One region of the Enterobacter cloacae complex sp. ECNIH7 genome, then DNA from elsewhere that is predicted to be linked to it. Evidence: riboswitches for the same ligand, from Rfam matches in the RefSeq annotation. Region 1 holds a riboswitch; each other region holds the start of a gene.
What was found. A riboswitch is a leader RNA that binds a small molecule or an ion and turns the genes downstream of it on or off. The one in region 1 is predicted to bind thiamine pyrophosphate.
Positions count from the first base shown of each region.

Region 2: linked by a shared signal. The riboswitch ahead of thiC (phosphomethylpyrimidine synthase ThiC) and the one ahead of thiM (hydroxyethylthiazole kinase) in region 1 are both predicted to bind thiamine pyrophosphate.
Region 3: linked by a shared signal. The riboswitch ahead of thiB (thiamine ABC transporter substrate binding subunit) and the one ahead of thiM (hydroxyethylthiazole kinase) in region 1 are both predicted to bind thiamine pyrophosphate.

Region 1 covers NZ_CP017990.1:3,265,986-3,272,542, reverse strand. The annotation lists gene WM95_RS16085 (hypothetical protein) at 30-491, opposite strand; gene WM95_RS16080 (YadA C-terminal domain-containing protein) at 705-1,778, opposite strand; TPP riboswitch at 2,393-2,489, shown strand; gene thiM (hydroxyethylthiazole kinase) at 2,525-3,295, shown strand; gene thiD (bifunctional hydroxymethylpyrimidine kinase/phosphomethylpyrimidine kinase) at 3,292-4,092, shown strand; gene WM95_RS16065 (GntR family transcriptional regulator) at 4,135-4,881, shown strand; gene WM95_RS16060 (PfkB family carbohydrate kinase) at 4,855-5,808, opposite strand; gene WM95_RS16055 (ADP-ribosylglycohydrolase family protein) at 5,805-6,557, opposite strand, start outside.
Region 2 covers NZ_CP017990.1:256,443-262,999, forward strand. The annotation lists gene WM95_RS01255 (HesA/MoeB/ThiF family protein) at 1-464, opposite strand, end outside; gene thiE (thiamine phosphate synthase) at 451-1,092, opposite strand; gene thiC (phosphomethylpyrimidine synthase ThiC) at 1,092-2,987, opposite strand; TPP riboswitch at 3,066-3,177, opposite strand; gene WM95_RS01270 (Rsd/AlgQ family anti-sigma factor) at 3,232-3,729, opposite strand; gene nudC (NAD(+) diphosphatase) at 3,825-4,598, shown strand; gene hemE (uroporphyrinogen decarboxylase) at 4,637-5,701, shown strand; gene nfi (deoxyribonuclease V) at 5,711-6,382, shown strand; gene WM95_RS01290 (YjaG family protein) at 6,424-6,557, shown strand, end outside.
Region 3 covers NZ_CP017990.1:805,966-812,522, forward strand. The annotation lists gene araC (arabinose operon transcriptional regulator AraC) at 1-163, shown strand, start outside; gene WM95_RS03890 (DedA family protein) at 292-1,059, shown strand; gene thiQ (thiamine ABC transporter ATP-binding protein ThiQ) at 1,092-1,793, opposite strand; gene thiP (thiamine/thiamine pyrophosphate ABC transporter permease ThiP) at 1,777-3,387, opposite strand; gene thiB (thiamine ABC transporter substrate binding subunit) at 3,363-4,346, opposite strand; TPP riboswitch at 4,378-4,478, opposite strand; gene sgrR (HTH-type transcriptional regulator SgrR) at 4,515-6,170, opposite strand; gene sgrT (glucose uptake inhibitor SgrT) at 6,259-6,411, shown strand; gene WM95_RS03920 (sugar efflux transporter) at 6,531-6,557, shown strand, end outside.

The DNA.
Region 1 (6,557 bases):
TCTTATCAGGAGGGAGCGTAGTCCTAAGATCACATTTTTGATAATTGTGCGTTTACGACTCTCTCTTTTTCGACAACCAGCTGCATAATATAGCTATCCTTGTGCCATAAACCCTTATTTGGCTTCCAGCCTTTCGAAAGCAGATATTCAGCAGCATCAGATATTGGCTTATTCATAACGCGATCCGCTTCACCTGAAAACTGTTTAACATCGCCGCTTGCTTTGGCAGGCTTGCTGTCACAACGACCCGCAGCATCCATAACCTGAGTGCAGCCTTCAGGAAAATGCTTATGTGCTGATTGTGCAAGTTGAGCAGCATTCTCCAAAGCCTGTTTTTCTGCAGCAGCGTTAATGGCTGATGTGCGGTTTTGCTCTGCAATATAACAAGCGTCTTTACTCACCCCCTTGCTTTGACAATCCGCCATCCGTTGCGCTGGTGAGGAACACGCAGCAAGAGATAATACAGCCGCTATCATCATTAACTTTTTCATTATTGCCTCAGTAATTGCAATTATAAATATAGGTGCCTAACATCAAGCCGATCCATATCCCTAATAAAATAAAAGTGAGATACAAAACAGCGGAGATAAAAATGTACTTTGTCATTTTATTTGCGAGCAGCAATGTATTGAGTTATAGCCAGCTGATTAAAACTCATGGGCGATTTTTTTAGCTCACTGGCATTTTGTTTTAATATTGTAACATCACCATCCGTAAGATGCGGATGCCGCAACAATTTCATCACCGTTGGATGTACCTGATGTAGAGAGAGTAGCAGCTACATTCTCAGCGAACTTATGACGGTAGCCGATTGCATAACCTTGCGCATCTTTGAAGTTGGCAGCACCGACGGCAACCGCGTTATCTGTATCAACGTAATGCAAACCAGCAAGAGAAGCAGCGCCAGCGATACCAGCACGATATTCCTTGCGATCCTCATTCTGCTGATTCTCCAGAGAAGAGAACTTAGCGTTATTTTGACTCTCTAACGCAGTAATACGTGATTCATGATTCGCTAATTGTGCGCTGTGATTCTGAATCGTCGCTTCCTGTGTTTGCTGGCGTGACTGAACGGTAGCAACAGCAGCTTTATTCGCTGCGGCTACCGTTTGTGCATCGACAGCTAAAGATTGCGCATAAGCGCCCGTATTAAATGCCTGAGTCGCTTTGCCAGAGGCATCCTGAAGTGCTTGATCTTGTCTATCCTGATCGGCGTTGAAAATGCTTTTATCGACCTTACTTGCTAGCGCTTGAGTGTTGGCGTCTGCTTTGTTGTTCGCATTGGTCGCGGTGATGTCAGTTTTATCTACTCTCGTGTTTGTATCAATGATTGCTTGACCGTTAGTAATAACGCCTTGTAAAGCCGCATCTGCTTTATTATTAGTGTTATCAATCAATATATTCTGTTTGTTATCAGTGATTGTCTGATCTGCTTTGTAATCGTCGATTTTCTGATTAAGGATAGCGTTAGCTTGAGTGTTAGCATTTACGCCATCTTGAGCAGTGTTAGCTGTATCTTGTGCTTTATTAATAGCTGTATTTGCTCTGTCAATATCGCCCTGAAGGTTATAGATTTGCCCGTCTTGCTTAATGTTACTCCCCTCGATGTTATCAAGGTTATAGGCGGTTTTATCGGTACCCTGAATTTGAATGTGAGCACCTGGATTGTTGACGTTATCGTCAAGGTTTATGTTTACTTCCGCAGCATTTGCAGTATTCATTGAACCAGCAAACACAAAACCAAAAACAGCGATAGCTGTTGTATTTAAATAGTTCATTTTAAAGCTCTCATCATCACTACAAGAAAAAATAAAGTAAGGGCGCTATCCTGGCGGGAAGATACAACGTCTTGTTATATCTGAAATAATTCACAATTAACGTTGAAAATTTTTGTTTGATAACTTATTTCGTAACGTGCAGTAACTATCTATGAATGTGTAATTTTGATTATTGATCTAAATCATAAATAGCAGGAATAGCTAAACGAGTCATTCCAGAAAAGCTCGGCTTAATAATCTTATAATACAATAAGATAGCGATTCATGATGGATGAGAGCCAAATTAGATATAAAACACCAATACATTAAATGTATTTAAGTGTTTTGATTAAAATTGGTTAATAATACACATAACAGTTTATGTAAATTTATGGGTTTTTGCCGATTATTTATTATCGAATCTTTCGCTAGCTTCGAATGAAATGAAATCAGCTCATTTTTGTTACGGGATATACCAGGAAAAAATATTTATGTTGAAGATGCTAGCGAAAAAGTGTTTAGGGAGATTCATAACGCGATCGCTGCCGTGATAAATCAAAACCCCTTGCGCCTGACCTGTGGCCACGGTTACACTGATTGAGAACATTGATTTCAATAAATCATTGTTTTAAAAGTATTTTGACTCGGGGTGCCCTTCCTTGTGAAGGCTGAGAAATACCCGTATTACCTGATCTGGATAATGCCAGCGTAGGGAAGTCAGATGCCTTCCCGGTCATCGCTTCTTCACGCAAGGCAGGAGCGAAACCATGCAGCCTGACCTGCTCGATTTACGCGTTTTACACCACTTCCGAACCCGTTCTCCGCTGACCCACTGTATGACCAACGATGTCGTACAGACCTTCACGGCCAACGTTTTGCTGGCGCTTGGCGCATCACCCGCGATGGTGATTGAGGCCGAAGAGGCTGAACAGTTTGCCGGCATCGCCGATGCGCTGCTGATTAACGTTGGTACGCTGACCTCGCCGCGTGCCCAGGCGATGCGTCGGGCAATAGAAAGCGCGGTGGCTGCAGGCAAGCCCTGGACGCTGGACCCGGTTGCCGCGGGCGCCCTGACGTTCCGCACCCGTTTTTGCCATCAAATCCTTGCCCTGAAACCGGCTGCCATTCGCGGCAATGCCTCCGAAATTCTGGCCCTTGCCGGAATGAGCGCGGGCGGGCGCGGCGTTGATACAACCGATACCGCAGCCAGCGCGGTGCCCGCCGCACAGGCGCTGGCTCGCCAGACCAATGCCGTTGTGGTCGTCACCGGCGAGGTGGATTACATCACTGACGGGCAACGCACCCGCACGATAACGGGCGGCGATCCGTTGATGACGCGCGTAGTGGGAACCGGATGCGCGCTTTCTGCCGTTGTGGCGGCGAGCTGCTCGCTGCCTGGCGACCGGATGGATAACGTCGCTGCCGCCTGCGGATGGATGAAGCGAGCCGGAACGGTGGCCGTTGCGCAGTCACGTGGGCCTGGCAGTTTTGCCAGCGCGTTTCTGGATGCGCTCTATACGCTGGAGGAGCAGGCATGAAACGGATTAACGCCCTGACCATTGCCGGCACCGATCCCAGCGGCGGCGCGGGTATCCAGGCCGATCTCAAAACCTTCTCGGCCCTTGGCGCGTACGGCTGCTCGGTCATTACCGCGCTGGTGGCGCAAAACACGCGCGGCGTGCAGTCGGTCTATCGTATCGAGCCGGATTTTGTTGCCGCGCAGCTGGATTCTGTGTTCAGCGACGTGCGCATCGATACCACCAAGATCGGCATGCTGGCCGAGACGGATATTGTGGAAGCGGTGGCCGAGCGGCTTAAACGCTATCAGGTGCAAAACGTGGTGCTGGATACCGTCATGCTGGCGAAAAGCGGCGACCCGCTGCTCTCCGCCTCCGCCGTGGAGACGCTGCGTACAAAGCTACTGCCGCAGGTGGCGCTTATCACGCCCAATCTGCCGGAAGCCGCCGCGCTGTTAGGCACATCGCATGCGCAAACTGAACGCGAGATGAAAGCGCAGGGAAACGCGCTGTTGGCAATGGGCTGCGGCGCGGTGCTGATGAAAGGCGGGCACCTGGATGATGCCGAAAGCCCGGACTGGCTCTTTACCCGCGACGGCGAAGTACGCTTTACCGCGCCGCGCGTGCAGACCAAAAACACCCACGGCACGGGCTGCACGCTCTCCGCCGCGCTGGCGGCGCTGCGCCCGCGGCATGGCGGCTGGGCCGATACGGTGCGCGAAGCGAAAACCTGGCTCTCGGCGGCGCTGGCAAAAGCCGATACTCTGGAAGTGGGTCACGGTATTGGGCCGGTTCATCATTTTCATGCATGGTGGTAACCCAGTATACTGGCAGGAAACACCACGCCTGAGAAAACAGAGATGGAACAAGCGCATACCCGGTTAATCGCTCAACTGAATGAACGGATCGCCGCGCCTGACAACACGCCGCTGTACCTGAAATTTGCCGAAACGGTAAAAAACGCGGTGCGCAGCGGGGTGCTGGAGCACGGGAATATTTTGCCCGGCGAGCGCGATCTGAGCCAGTTAACCGGGGTGTCGCGCATCACTGTGCGAAAGGCGATGCAGGCGCTGGAGGAAGAGGGCGTGGTGACGCGCTCCCGTGGCTATGGCACGCAAATCAACAATATCTTTGAATATTCGCTGAAAGAGGCGCGCGGTTTTTCCCAGCAGGTAGTGCTGCGCGGCCAAAAGCCTAATACGCTGTGGGTCAACAAGCGGGTGGTGAAGTGCCCGGAAGAGGTCGCAAACCACCTGTCGATTCCTCCGGACAGCGAGGTCTTTTTGCTCAAGCGCATTCGCTATGTGGATGACGATGCGGTGTCGATTGAAGAGTCCTGGGTGCCGGTTGGCCTCATTCCCGATCCGGATGCGATTGGCATTTCGCTGTACGACTACTTCCGCAGCCAGAATATCTTCCCGCAGCGCACCCGTTCACGGGTTAGCGCCCGCATGCCGGACAGCGAGTTTCAGGCGCACATTAAGATGGACGAAAAAATACCGGTGCTGGTGATCAAGCAGGTTGCGCTTGACCAACAGCACCGGCCGATTGAGTACAGCATCAGCTACTGTCGCAGCGATCTATACGTCTTTGTGTGCGAGGAATAATTCGTCGCGAGTCGGGGCGCAGTCCCCGCCGCGGTGGCTGACTACCCAGGACGCCACGGCATTCCCCAACAGAACGGCGTCTGCCAGTGACCATCCCGCCGCCAGCCCGGCAAGCGTGCCGCCCGCGTGGCTGTCGCCTGCGCCAATGGTGTCCACAACCGTCGCTGGGAACGTCGGAACAACGCCCGAGACGTCACCGTCATACCATGTGGCGCCGTCTTTATCATGCCGCACAATCAGCGCGGCGCCGAAGCGCTGCTGCCACTCCGCACCCAGGTTTTCAGCCGCTACGCCCAGTCGTTCGGCTGCGATCTCCGCTTCCTGACGATTGAGCGACACGATCGGCCTGCAGGCCATAATCCGCGCCATCAGCGCGTCGGGGATATCCGCGATGCGAGGGCCGAAATCGATAAACGCCGTCACGTCCCGCAACCCCTCCAGCCAGCGTGTCAGCAGCTCGCCGCACGGCGAGGCCAGCTGGTAGCCGGATAAGTAGACCAGGCTCTTCGACGGGATGTTAAGCACATCAAGCCAGCGCTGCTGCCACTGGTTCTCCACGCCGCTAAAGGACATAAAGGTGCGCTCGCCGTCTGGCTCCACCAGCGCCAGGCACCAGCCGTTATCGCCGGTTTCGGCCTCGATGGCGCTGTGCAGATCCTGCTTCGCCATGGCGTTGCGGATGATGTCCGCCCATACCCCGTGACCCACGGGCAGGGCGTTTTGCGCTGTAATGCCGAGCCGCTTCAGGGCGATGGCGATATTCAGCGCGCAGCCGCCAATATTCACGCCCTGCTGTTTGAGCTCGATATCGCACCCGCGCCAGGGCAGGGCGTAGGCGTCGGCGATGACGTCTATCACCGCCGCGCCCAGCACCGTCACCGGGCGCGTGGCGTGCAGGGTGTCGAGACGTTGGGCAAATGAACTCATACGCCCTCCCTTTGCTCCCGGTAGTGCAGCAGTTTCTCGCTATAGTGGCCGAAATCGAGCCGGTTGACGGCGTCGAGTTCGGCTTTGAGCGCCGGGTCAATCGCCTGCACGCCATGGAGCGCGCCGCAGATGGCCGTCGCCATCGCGCCAATAGTGTCGGTATCGCCGCCCAGGTTGGCGCATAAAATGGCGCAGCGGTTTGGGTCGGTTCCCGCCAGTTCGACCATCGCAATGGCCGCCGGAACGGACTCAATGGTGCTGGTTCCGGCCCCCACAAGCTGGTAAACCTGCTCGCTGGCGGACTCAACCCCGTTGGCTTCCCGTACGGTCTTAAGCGCCAGCTCAATACGTGCCGCCAGCGACGCGCTGAAGGTGGTGGTTTTCGCCTCCTGCGCGTAGCGGGCGATACCCGGCAGCGCATCGACGATGTTCTGCCAGCTTTCGCCGTCGACGGCGCGGGAAATCGCCCAGGCAATCACCACCGCGCCGGCAATAGCGAGGTCGGATTTATGGGTCGGGCTGGAGGCCAGCGCCACCTGCTCAACAAAGTGTTCCAGACGCGTGGCCGGGAGCAGGCAGCCCAGCGGGGAGGCGCGCATCGCCGCCCCGTTGGTTACGCCGTTGTTGTCCAGTTCGCTAACCGGCTTGCCGTCGCGAATCGCATTAAGCGCGATTTTGGAGGTCGGGCCGAGCACGTTCTTATTAAACGCGTCGAAATCGAGCGCCCAGCGCAGAATATGCTTGCCGAT
Region 2 (6,557 bases), 2.1 Mb from region 1:
CCGAAACCCACCGCGCTGGCCGTGATAAGCGGCGTATTATTTGCCACGCAGGCGGCGTTAATCGCCTGGCGCGTCGCCATGTTGTCCGTGCAGTCCAGCACCACGTCGGCCAGGGCGACCTCACGGCGCAGATTGTCACCGCTGAGCCGGTCCTGCAGGGCAATCAGCTCAATATCCGGGTTGAGCTGGTTCAGGCGCTGCCGGGTAATTTGCGCTTTCGGCTGGTTGATATCCTCGGTGGTAAAGAGGATTTGTCGCTGCAGGTTGCTAAGGTGAACCTCGTCGTCGTCGGCCAGCACCAGCGTACCGATACCTGCGCCTGCCAGATAAAGCGCGGCGGGCGCGCCTAACCCGCCCAGACCGACAATTAACACCCGGCTGGCGAGCAGCTTTTGCTGCCCGTCGATGGCGATATCTTCCAGCAGGATCTGACGGCTGTAGCGCATAAAATCACGATCGTTCATCACCCGCTCCTGCCAGCTGTAACAGCTGTTCGGTGGCGAGACGCCAGTCTGCGGCCTGGGTGATGGCGCTGACGACGGCGATACTGCCGACGCCGGTCTCCAGCACCGCCGGGGCGCGTTCAAGACTGATTCCACCGATGGCGACGGTGGGGTAATCGGCAAGGCGTTTAACGTGACTCGCCAGCTGCGTCAGCCCCTGCGGTGCGGAGGGCATCTGCTTGGTTTGCGTCGGGAAGACGTGACCCAGCGCGATGTAAGAAGGACGGGCCGCCAGCGCCACGTCGATCTCCATGTCATCGTGCGTTGACACGCCAAGACGCAACCCGGCTTCGCGGATAGCGCTCAGATCCGTTGTTTCCAGATCCTCCTGACCCAGATGCACGCCGTACGCCTGGTGCTTAACGGCCAGCCGCCAGTAGTCGTTGATAAACAGACGGGCGTTATGCCGACGCCCCAGCGCGATGGCGGCAACCACATCGGCTTCTACCTCGTCGTCGCGTTTATCCTTGATGCGCAGCTGGATCGTTCGAACGCCTGTCTCCAGCAGGCGCTCTATCCACTCCACGCTGTCCACCACCGGATAGAGCCCTAAACGGTAGGGGACGGGCGGGAAATCGGGCTTATACATTACGCCTCCTCTTTTTTGAGGTAGATTTCGCCGCCTTTGGCGCGGAAGGTCTCAGACATGTCCGCCATACCCACTTCAATGGTTTGCGCGGCGGCGTAGTCGCGCACCTCCTGGCTGATTTTCATCGAGCAGAACTTCGGTCCGCACATAGAGCAGAAGTGCGCGACTTTGCCTGACTCCTGCGGCAGGGTCTCGTCGTGATAGGCGCGGGCGGTGAACGGGTCCAGCGCCAGGTTGAACTGGTCTTCCCAGCGGAATTCGAAGCGCGCCTTCGACATGGCGTTATCGCGGATTTGCGCGCCCGGGTGGCCTTTGGCCAGATCAGCCGCGTGGGCGGCAATTTTGTAGGTGATCAGCCCCTGCTTCACATCCTCTTTGTTTGGCAGGCCGAGGTGCTCTTTCGGCGTCACGTAGCAGAGCATGGCGCAGCCGAACCAGCCGATCATCGCCGCCCCAATGCCCGACGTGAAGTGGTCATAGCCCGGCGCAATATCGGTAGTCAACGGCCCCAGGGTGTAGAACGGTGCTTCGTGGCAGTGCTCCAGCTCCTCGGTCATGTTGCGGCGGATCATCTGCATCGGCACGTGGCCCGGACCTTCAATCATCACCTGCACGTCATACTCCCAGGCGATTTTGGTCAGCTCACCCAGCGTGTGCAGCTCGGCAAACTGCGCTTCGTCGTTCGCGTCGCGAATAGAGCCCGGACGCAGGCCATCGCCCAGCGACAGAGAGACATCGTACGCGGCGCAGATTTCGCAAATTTCGCGGAAGTGCTCGTAGAGGAAGTTTTCCTGATGATGTGACAGGCACCACTTCGCCATGATGGAACCGCCGCGCGAGACGATGCCGGTCAGACGCTTCGCGGTCATCGGCACGTAGCGCAGCAGCACGCCCGCGTGAATGGTGAAGTAGTCCACGCCCTGCTCGGCCTGCTCCAGCAGCGTGTCGCGGAACGCTTCCCAGGTGAGGTCTTCGGCAATGCCGTTGACCTTTTCCAGCGCCTGATAAATCGGGACGGTGCCAATTGGTACCGGGCTGTTACGCAGGATCCATTCGCGGGTTTCGTGAATATAGCGTCCAGTGGAGAGGTCCATTACCGTGTCCGCACCCCAGCGCGTGGACCAGACCAGCTTTTCCACCTCTTCTTCGATGGAGGAGGTGACGGCCGAGTTACCGATGTTCGCGTTGACCTTCACCAGGAAGTTGCGGCCGATAATCATCGGCTCGGATTCCGGGTGGTTGATGTTGGCAGGGATAATTGCGCGCCCGGCGGCCACTTCGTCACGCACAAACTCCGGCGTGATGTTCTCCGGCAGGCGAGCGCCAAAGCCTTCACCCGGATGCTGATAGCGCAGCACTTCGCTACGGATGCGCTCGCGACCCATGTTTTCGCGGATGGCGATGAACTCCATCTCCGGCGTGACGATGCCCTGGCGCGCGTAGTGCAGCTGGGTCACGCATTTGCCCGCCTTAGCGCGTTTTGGCGTCAGCAGGCCGGTAAAGCGCAGCTCGTCCAGACCGTCGTCGGCCAGGCGCTCTTTAGTGTATGCAGAACTCAGGACGTTCAGCTCTTCGCAGTCGTTACGCGCGTCAATCCACGGCTGGCGCAGCTTTGCCAGACCCTGCTGGACGTTGATAGTAACAGAGGGATCCCCGTACGGGCCGGAGGTGTCATACACCGGCACGGCTTCGTTGTCTTCGTACTGCGGGTTATCTTTGCTGCCGCCGATAAGCGTCGGGCTGAGCTGAATTTCGCGCATTGGGACGCGGATATCGGCCTGCGAGCCGGAAATGTAGATGCGTTTCGAGTTCGGGAAAGCGGTGCCTTCCAGCGTGTCGATGAAGTGTTGGGCCTGTGCGCGCTGTTCGCGGCGGGTCAGTTTTGCAGTAGACATAGCTCATTCCAAAAGTGAAGGACATGGCTTGTCAGACGACGGATGAAGCAAGAGAGGATCGCCCTCAGGCGATACAACAGCAGTGTGACTCTTGTTCCCTTCGCAGGTATTAGCCTGATCAGGTTCCGCGGATCCCGAATTAACGGTCTCAGCCCGCGCTTTCAGGCGCTGGGCACTCCGACAAGAAAAATCCCCCTCGTGAGAGGGGCGAATGGTTGTAAATTACTCGTTAACGATGAAGAACTCAAGCAGGGCGCGCGACGTTCTCTTCGTTACTGATGTTCAAATCGTTGTCCAGCACGAGGGCGATCAGCTTATCTTCCAGCGTGAATCGCTCTTCCAGCGCTTCGCCGAGGTCGGATAGCGCCTGCTGAAATTCAAGATAGTTATCGTGGTCGATAGCGTTCTCGAGCGCGGAATCATAGTAATCCATGATCTGCTGGGTGTTGGCTTCCAGAAGCGGATAGAGCTTGCTGGCCGCTAAATACGGCGTTGTCCCTTCCATTTCGCGGATAATGCGTTCATAAATATTGAAATGGCCGTCGGACAGATAGTCGACCAGGCCCTGACAAAAATCATCCAGCGCTTTTTCGTTCAGTCGCATAAACGATTCTTTGCCAGGCTTAATACCGACCAGATTGTAATAAGCCACGAGTAGATGCTTGCGTACATGTAGCCAGCGATCCACCAGTTTGTTATTTCCTCTAACGCGCTCAGTCAGGCTTTGCAGCTGGTTTAACATGGTCGACTCCGCAAAATGTAGGATTGAATCTGCTTATCCAGAATGTAACCACAATGCTAACAACATGTCAGTGAAGCGAAGGTAGTGCAATAGATATGGATCGTATTATTGAAAAATCAGATCTTGGTTGGTGGATCGTCAGTCACGAACAAAAATTATGGCTTCCTGCCGGGGAAATCCCCTACGGTGCAGCTGAAGCGTTCGATCTCGTTGGACAGCCAGCGCTACAGATCGGCGAGTGGCAGGGTGAGCCCGTGTGGTTGATCCAACAGCCCCGCCGCCAGGATATGGGATCGGTGCGCCAGGTGCTGGATCTGGACGTAGGGCTGTTCCAGCTGGCGGGGCGCGGCGTGCAGCTGGCCGAGTTTTACCGCTCGCATAAATACTGCGGCTACTGCGGTCATACCATGCGCCCGAGCAAAACCGAGTGGGCGATGCTCTGCAGCCACTGCCGCGAACGCTACTATCCGCAGATTGCGCCGTGCATTATCGTCGCTATCCGCCGGGAGGATTCCATCCTGCTGGCGCAGCATACCCGCCATCGCAACGGCATTCACACCGTGCTGGCCGGCTTCGTCGAGGTGGGCGAAACGCTGGAGCAGGCGGTGGCGCGCGAGGTGATGGAGGAGAGTGGGATCAAAGTGAAGAACCTGCGCTACGTCACCTCCCAGCCGTGGCCGTTCCCGCAGTCGCTGATGACGGCATTTATGGCCGAATACGACAGCGGCGAGATCGTTATCGACCAGAAAGAGCTTCTGGACGCGAACTGGTATCGCTACGACGATCTACCGCTGTTGCCTCCGCCGGGCACCGTGGCGCGTCGCCTGATAGAAGATACCGTGGCGATGTGTCGGGCCGAGTATGAGTAGTGTTACACTGAGGCCATGACGCTTAAGGAACTGCAAAAATGACCGAACTGAAGAACGATCGTTATCTGCGTGCGCTGCTGCGCCAGCCCGTTGATGTCACCCCGGTGTGGATGATGCGCCAGGCGGGACGCTATCTCCCGGAGTACAAAGCCACGCGCGCGCAGGCGGGCGATTTTATGTCGCTGTGCAAAAACGCCGAGCTGGCCTGTGAAGTGACGCTCCAGCCGCTGCGCCGCTTCCCGCTGGATGCCGCGATCCTCTTCTCGGATATTCTGACCATTCCGGATGCAATGGGCCTTGGCCTGTACTTCGAAACCGGCGAAGGCCCGCGTTTCACCTCCCCAATCAAAAGCAAAGCCGACGTGGATAAGCTGCCGATCCCCGATCCGGAAGGCGAGCTGGGCTACGTGATGAACGCCGTGCGCACCATTCGCCGCGAGCTGAAAGGTGAAGTGCCGCTGATTGGCTTCTCCGGCAGCCCGTGGACGCTGGCGACCTATATGGTTGAAGGGGGCAGCAGCAAAGCCTTTACCATGATTAAAAAGATGATGTACGCCGAGCCGCTGGCCCTGCATGCGCTGCTCGACAAGCTGGCGAAGAGCGTCACCCTCTATCTGAACGCGCAGATTAAGGCCGGTGCGCAGTCGGTGATGATTTTCGATACCTGGGGCGGCGTGCTGACCGGGCGCGATTATCAGCAGTTCTCCCTGTACTACATGCACAAAATCGTTGATGGCCTGCTGCGTGAAAACGAAGGCCGCCGCGTGCCGGTGACGCTGTTCACCAAAGGTGGCGGTCAGTGGCTGGAAGCGATGGCGGCAACCGGCTGCGACGCGCTGGGCCTCGACTGGACCACCGATATCGCCGATGCGCGCCGTCGCGTAGGCGACAAAGTGGCGCTGCAGGGCAATATGGACCCGTCCATGCTCTATGCGCCGCCAGCCCGCATTGAAGAAGAAGTGTCGACTATACTGTCTGGTTTCGGCCAGGGGGAAGGCCACGTCTTTAACCTCGGCCACGGCATTCATCAGGATGTGCCGCCAGAACACGCAGGCGTATTTGTGGAGGCGGTGCATCGGCTTTCTGCCCAGTATCACCAGTAAGGAGTGATTATGGATCTCGCGTCGCTACGCGCTCAACAAATCGAACTGGCCTCATCGGTGATCCGCGAGGATCGTCTGGATAAAGATCCTCCGCAGTACATTGGCGGAGCAGACGTCGGATTCGAGCAGGGTGGGGAAGTGACGCGAGCGGCGATGGTGGTACTGAAATACCCTTCGCTTGAGCTGGTGGAGTACAAGGTAGCGCGTATCGCGACCACCATGCCGTACATTCCGGGCTTTCTCTCCTTCCGCGAATATCCCGCGCTGCTGGCAGCGTGGGAGCAACTCTCGCAAAAACCTGACCTGCTGTTTGTCGATGGACACGGTATCTCACACCCGCGCCGTTTAGGCGTTGCCAGCCATTTTGGGCTGCTGGTGGATGTGCCGACCATTGGCGTCGCCAAGAAACGCCTGTGCGGCGCGTTTGAACCTCTTTCTGCCGAACCGGGCGCGCTGGCGCCGCTTATCCATAAAGGCGAGCAGCTAGCGTGGGTCTGGCGCAGCAAGGCGCGCTGTAACCCGCTCTTTATCGCCACCGGGCACCGGGTGAGCATGGACAGCGCCCTGGCGTGGGTGCAGCGCTGCATGAAGGGCTACCGCTTGCCGGAGCCGACGCGCTGGGCAGACGCCGTGGCCTCTTCGCGTCCGGCTTTTGTTCGTTGGCAGGAAATTCAGCGATGATTCAGGTAAACTGCGCCTAATTTTCGATTCGAGAGATCATCATGCTACAAAACCCGATTCACCTGCGCCTTGAGAAACTTGAAAGCTGGCAGCACGTGACGTTTATGGCTTGCCTGTGCGAGCGCATGTATCCCAACTATGCCGCGTTCTGTAAGGAGACGGGCTTTGGTGATGG
Region 3 (6,557 bases), 2.5 Mb from region 1:
GGATCAGCGCATCAGCCAGGCGAAGCTGCTGCTCAGCACCACCCGGATGCCGATTGCCACCGTGGGGCGTAACGTGGGCTTTGAGGATCAGCTCTATTTCTCCCGGGTATTTAAAAAATGCACCGGTGCCAGCCCGAGCGAATTCCGCGCGGGATGTGAATAAACGGTAAAAAAAGATAAACAAACAGGTGAATGCAGAAAGCAACCTGTAAACTATTCAGACAATTGTTGCCTTGACGCGGTGCGGGGCGCTAAGCAGAATCGCTGATTCGTTTTCTGACCGGAATAGTTATGCAGGCATTGCTGGAACACTTTATTACCCAGTCCGTTATGTACTCGCTCATCGCCGTGGCGCTGGTGGCGTTTCTGGAATCGCTGGCGCTGGTTGGGCTGATCCTGCCCGGCACCGTGATGATGGCAGGGCTTGGGGCGCTGATTGGCAGCGGCGAGGTTAATTTCTGGCAGGCGTGGCTGGCCGGAATAATCGGCTGCCTGCTCGGCGACTGGATCTCCTTCTGGCTGGGCTGGCGCTTTAAGAAGCCGCTGCACCGCTGGTCGTTCATGAAAAAGAACAAAGCCCTGCTGGATAAAACCGAGCATGCGCTGCATCAGCACAGCATGTTTACCATCCTCGTCGGCCGCTTTGTCGGGCCAACGCGTCCGCTGGTGCCGATGGTGGCGGGAATGCTGGATCTGCCCGTCGCAAAATTCGTGGTGCCGAACATTATCGGCTGCGTCTTCTGGCCGCCGTTCTACTTCCTGCCGGGGATCCTCGCGGGCGCTGCCATCGATATTCCTGACGGCATGCAAAGCGGTGAGTTTAAGTGGCTGCTGCTGGGCACGGCTGTGCTGCTGTGGCTGGCGGCATGGCTCTGCTGGCGGCTGTGGCGCAGCGCGAAAGCCAGCGTCGATCGTCTGACGCGCTATCTCCCGCGCACTCGTCTTTTGTGGCTGGCCCCGCTGACGCTGGGTGTGGCCGTGGTAGCCCTGGTCGCGCTGATTCGCCACCCGCTGATGCCGGTGTACGGTGAGATTTTATTGAAAGTGGTGAGCCGTTAAGGACTTTTTCCCTCTCCCTGTGGGAGAGGGCATCAGACGGCACGAATGCCCAACAGTGAAGACGCCCCCGCTTTACCGCTCAGCAGTTCTTCTGTTTTTCCATCCCACAAAATACGCCCTTCGGCAATCACTATCGATCGCGGGGCGATGCGGGCAGCATCCTCAATACTGTGTGAAACCATCAGCATCGTCAGCTGCTGGCGCTGACAAACGTCCTGCACCAGGGCGAGCATCTCCTGGCGCAGCGCGGGATCGAGCGCCGAGAACGGCTCATCCAGCAGCAGGATCGGCTGCTCGCGGACCAGACATCGCGCCAGCGCCACGCGCTGACGCTGGCCGCCGGAAAGCTCGCCCGGGAGCCTGTCGATGAACTCGTTGATCCCCATCTGGGCGGCAATGATCTCCAGCTTCTGACGCTGGGCATCGTTCAGCCTGAGTCCCGGATGCATTCCCAGCGCGATGTTTTGCCGCACCGTCAGGTGGGTAAACAGGTTGTTTTCCTGAAACAGCATTGAGACCGGACGTTTTGCGGGCGGCGTGTGGGTATGATCTTGATTGTTAATGGCGATCGCACCGCTTGCCGGCTGCAGAAAACCCGCAATCAGATTAAGCAGCGTGCTTTTTCCCGCGCCGCTTGGGCCAAGCACGGCGATCATCTCCCCCTGGCGCACGGAGAGCGTGAAGCGCATCGGCAGATGCTGGTAAAGCCAGGTTACATCAGTCAGTTTTAACATCACGCCCCGGAAGTTTTTCGATAACGGTAAATAAGGCAAAGCACAGCAGCAGCAGTAACAGCGCGGTGACCGCGCCGTCCTGGCTGCGGTAAGAGCCGATTTGCTGATAGAGCCAGTATGGCAGCGTGCGGAAATCGTCATTGCCAAAGAGAGCCACCACGCCAAAATCCCCAATCGACAATACGCAGGCAAACGCCAGCGCCTGCGCCAGCGGACGTTTCAGTGCGCGCAGTTCGACCACCATCAGCCGCTGCCAGCCCTGCATACCCAGCGACTGGCACAGCAAACCGTAGCGGCTGTTGACGTCGCGCATCGGGTTTTCCAGCACCTTAAGCGCGTAGGGGATGGCCATTAAGGCGTTGGTAAAAATCACAATGCCATCGGCGCTTTCCGGCAGGCCGATGGTGCTGTTAAACAGTAAAAAGAAGCCCGTCGCCAGCACGATGCCCGGCATCGCCAGAATCAGCATGCCCGTCAGCTCCAGCACCTGCCCGGCCTTACGGGCCTGACGCGCGTAGAGTTCGCGGCTGCTCCACAGCAGCATCATGGTCAGCATGACGCACAGTAACCCTGCCGCCAGCGCGATACGCAGCGAGGTCCAGGTCGCCTGCCAGAGGACGGGCTGTTGCAGGACGGAGATGAGATTGAGGTTCAGTCCGTCAACGATAACGGCCATCAGCGGCGGCAGCAGAAGCAGAAGCGCCAGCGCGATCAGGATAAAATCGGTAACGCGGCTGTGCAGGCTGTCCTGCGGATCGCGCCAGCCGGTTATTTGATTACTGCCAGCGGGAATGGCTTTACTCAGCCGCTGGCTCAACAGGACCAGCACAAGGCAGCACGCCATCTGCACCATCGCCAGCAGCGCGGCGCGACCGGGATCGTAGTCGTAACTCAGCGCCTGGTAAATCGCCAGCTCAATAGTGGTGGCCTGCGGCCCGCCGCCGAGCGACAGCACGGTGGCAAAGCTGGCAAAGCAGAGCATAAAGATTAACGCCGCGACGGGCGGGATCTGGCGGCGCAGCCACGGCCATTCGACAAAGCGGAAGAACGACACGCCGCGCATGCCGAGCTGAGCCGCAATCTGGCGCTGTTCACCGGGAATATTTTCCAGCGCCTGCAAAAAGAGGCGCGTCGCCATCGGCATATTGAAAAACACGTGCGCCAGCAGAATGCCCTGCAGTCCGTAAGGCGAGAATGACCATTCCAGACCAAGCTGGCCGAACAGCGAAGCCAGCCAGCCCTGGCGACCGTAAACGCTGAGGATCCCAAATACCGCCACCAGCACGGGCAGGATCAGCGTCATGGCACAAAGGCGAAGCAGCGCCTCTCTGCCTGGGAAGCGCCGACGATACAGCGCGCGCGCCAGGAAAATAGCCGGGATCGCCGACAGCAGGGCAGAGAGAGACGCCTGCCAGAAGGAGAACCGGATAACGTGCCAGAGGTAGCTGTCGTGCCAGAGGGCGAGCAGGTCGCTCTCTGGCGCGTTGAACCACAGTGCAAGAAAAGCCCCCAGGCTGACCGCCACCATCACTGTGGCGGCGAGCAGCCCGGGAAGTAACCAGCCGGGAATCAACGGCTGACGGCGCGTTGCCATTCACTTACCCATGCTGCACGCTGCGCGGCGACCTGCTGCGGCGTAAACTCCAGCGAGGTGTTTGGTTTGGTCAGCTGCTCGAAACCTGCGGGCAGCGCAACGTTCGTAACCGGATACATCCAGTTGCCTGCGGGAATCGCATTCTGGAACGCCGGTGAGACCATAAACTTCAGGAACTTCTCGGCCAGCTCCGGCTGTTTGCTGGCGGCGGTACGCGCGGCGACTTCCACCTGCAGATAGTGCCCTTCAGCAAAATCAGCGGCAGCATAGTTATCTTTCTTCTCGGCGATGATGTGGTAGGCCGGAGAGGTGGTGTAGCTCAGCACCAGGTCGCTTTCGCCTTTCAGGAACAGGCCATAGGCTTCGCTCCAGCCTTTGGTGACGGTGACGGTTTTGGCGGCCAGTTTCTGCCACGCCTCCGGCGCTTTATCCCCATAAACCTTTTGCATCCACAGCAGCAGGCCCAGGCCTGGCGTGCTGGTGCGCGGATCTTCATAAATCACGCGCCATTTCTGGTCACTTTCGACCAGCTCTTTCAGGCTCTTCGGCGGGTTTTTCAGCTTATTTTTGTCGTAAACAAAAGCAAAGTAGCCATAGTCGAACGGCACAAAGGTGTCGTTTTTCCAGCCGCCCGGCACGTTAACGGCATCTGCCGCGACGCCGCTTTTGGCAAACAGTTTGGTCTGCGAGGCGGCTTCCAGCAGGTTGTTATCCAGCCCGAGCACCACGTCGGCCTTGCTGTTTTTCCCTTCCATGCGCAGACGGTTGAGCAGCGATACGCCATCTTCCAGCGCCACGAACTTCAGTTCGCAGTTACAGTCCGCTTCGAAAGCTTTTTTAACTACCGGGCCAGGGCCCCAGTCGGCAGAGAAGGAGTCATAGGTGTAGACCGTCAGGACGGGCTTCGCAAAAGCAGGCAGCGCAAACAGCGCCAGCAGGGGGAGAACTTTTTTTAACACTTTGCACCTCAAAGTTGAGTGGCAAAGGATTTTGAGAGACAGCCTCAAATCCCTTCGCCGGCGTTATCCGGATCAGGTTCGACGGGTATTATCTCAGCGCACATCTTTGATGCAGCACCCCGTTGAGAACGGCGCTATTGTAATGATTTGGTGAATATTACGAAAGCGTTATGGCTCCGGCGGCGCAAACCAGGCGGATTTAAAATCAAACCAGCCCAGGGTGTTCATCCGCAGGCCGCGCATGCTGCGCTGGCCCTGGATCATCAGCCAGTGGTGGATCAAGGGTACGATCGCCTGCTCGGCCAGCAGCTGCTGGCACCACGCTGCAAGATTCATTTCGCCCGCGCGCCACAGGGCGGCGTCCTGCTGCCAGTCACGGTCGATGCAGTGCTGGATCAGCGGGACTTCATACAAATGCGAGAAAAGGGAAAAATCGAGCGGCAGGGTAAAGTTGGCGCTGTTGAGCCAGATATCACTGGCGATCTCCCCCTGATGCCATTCGTCATAGTCCACTTCCCTGACCTCTAACCTGACCCCCTCGGCTGCCAGCAGCCGGGTCATGATTCTGGCGATAAAACGATGCTCCACGTGCTCGCGGTAGTAGGTCAGGGTGATGGACTCCAGCCCTGCGGGTTTGTCGCAGTGAACCGGGCGGGCGTGGTGCCAGCGCGGAAGCAGGCCGTACGCCGGGAACCAGTATGTCTGGTACTGCTCTTCCGCATGGTAAATCAGATTGGAAGGGGACAAAACGTGGCTGATCCACTTGCGGACGGCCTGATTTGCCCCACGGTGGGTGCGGCGGTCAAACAGGAGATAGTAGCATCCCTCCTCCAGGCGACTCTCCACGGCTTTTTCTCCCGTGGTGGGGCCTTCCAGCGTCAGCCCGCAGCTCAGGTCTTCATTGAGATCCGGCAATACCCAGACGTTCACTTCGTCGATCAGCGCCCGATAGCCAAAGTAGTCGTCGAACGCGCGGATTTTCAGCTGGTTGCTGTTATTGCGGGACACGGAGTAAGGCCCGGTGCCAATCGGCAGGCTGGCAAAGTTGTTCATTGATTCCCACTCGCCGGGCAAAATCATCGACGGCACATAGCCCAGCAGCCAGGGAAGCCACTTATCCTGCTGCGACAGCTCAATATCCAGCGTCCAGTCCGTGGGGGAGTGGACGCGGGAAATATGCGAGTAGAGCGGGAGCCTGCGGGCACGTTCCAGAGAGGCGATGACGTCGTGCATTTCCAGCTCGCGGCCGTGGTGAAAATGGATGCCGGGGCGTAAAAAAAAGCGCCAGTGAAGCGGGGAAACCTGCTGCCAGTGGTGCGCGATATCCGCCTCCAGTTCCCCGTTTTCCTCATTTATCCGCGTCAGGCCGCTGAAGATTTGCCGGGCCATGTGGGTTTCAGAGCGGCGTAAGGCCGTGCCGGGCAACAGATTTTTCATCGGACGGTAGTAGAGCACCCGCAGAATGTGTCGGCCCTGACGAAAGCTGCGCCCGAGATGGGAAACCAGCATCTGGCGCACGGCGGCTTTGTCGCCCACCAGTTGGACCAGTTGATCGATGCGATCCTGCTCGAGCAGATCTTCCGCGCGCTGCTGCTGCAGCGCCAGCCCGGTATAGAGGAAAGTCAGCCGCGAGCGTTTGCCGCGTCCCGCCTCCGCTTCCCAGCTTAACCAGCCCTGCTGCTGCATGGTGTTGAGCAGCGTGCGCATATGGCGGCGGGAGCAGCTAAGCAGGTCAGCCAGCTCGTTGAGCGTGGTCTCCTGCGATTGCCCCTCGCAGCACTGCCAGAGGCGGATAAACTGTTGTTGCAGACGACCGGAAGGCATAAAAGGGGAACTCCTGACAAAAAACCAGCAATTTATTTTTCCCTATATTAGGCCAATAATTCTCCCCGATGAAGCGAGGAGGTAAATTATGAAGAGGTCTACCGCACGTCAGTTCTATCAGCAGTACTTTTCAGCGACAAAAGGAGCGTCCTGGCTGGCCCGCCGGTGTGCAGAGCAACGGCTGAAAACGTTAGAAGAATTGATGCAGTGGGACGTTACAGCCCCGACCTCTTCCCGCTAACTCGCCTCGATCATGTGTGACTGAGTATTGGTGCTTATCACCCGCCAGCAAAATGTTTTTGCTGGCTTTTTTCGTTTACTATTCACCCAATTTCGATTCGCTTTCACAAGGACTTGCGCATGCTGTGGTTGATGACGATGGGGCGA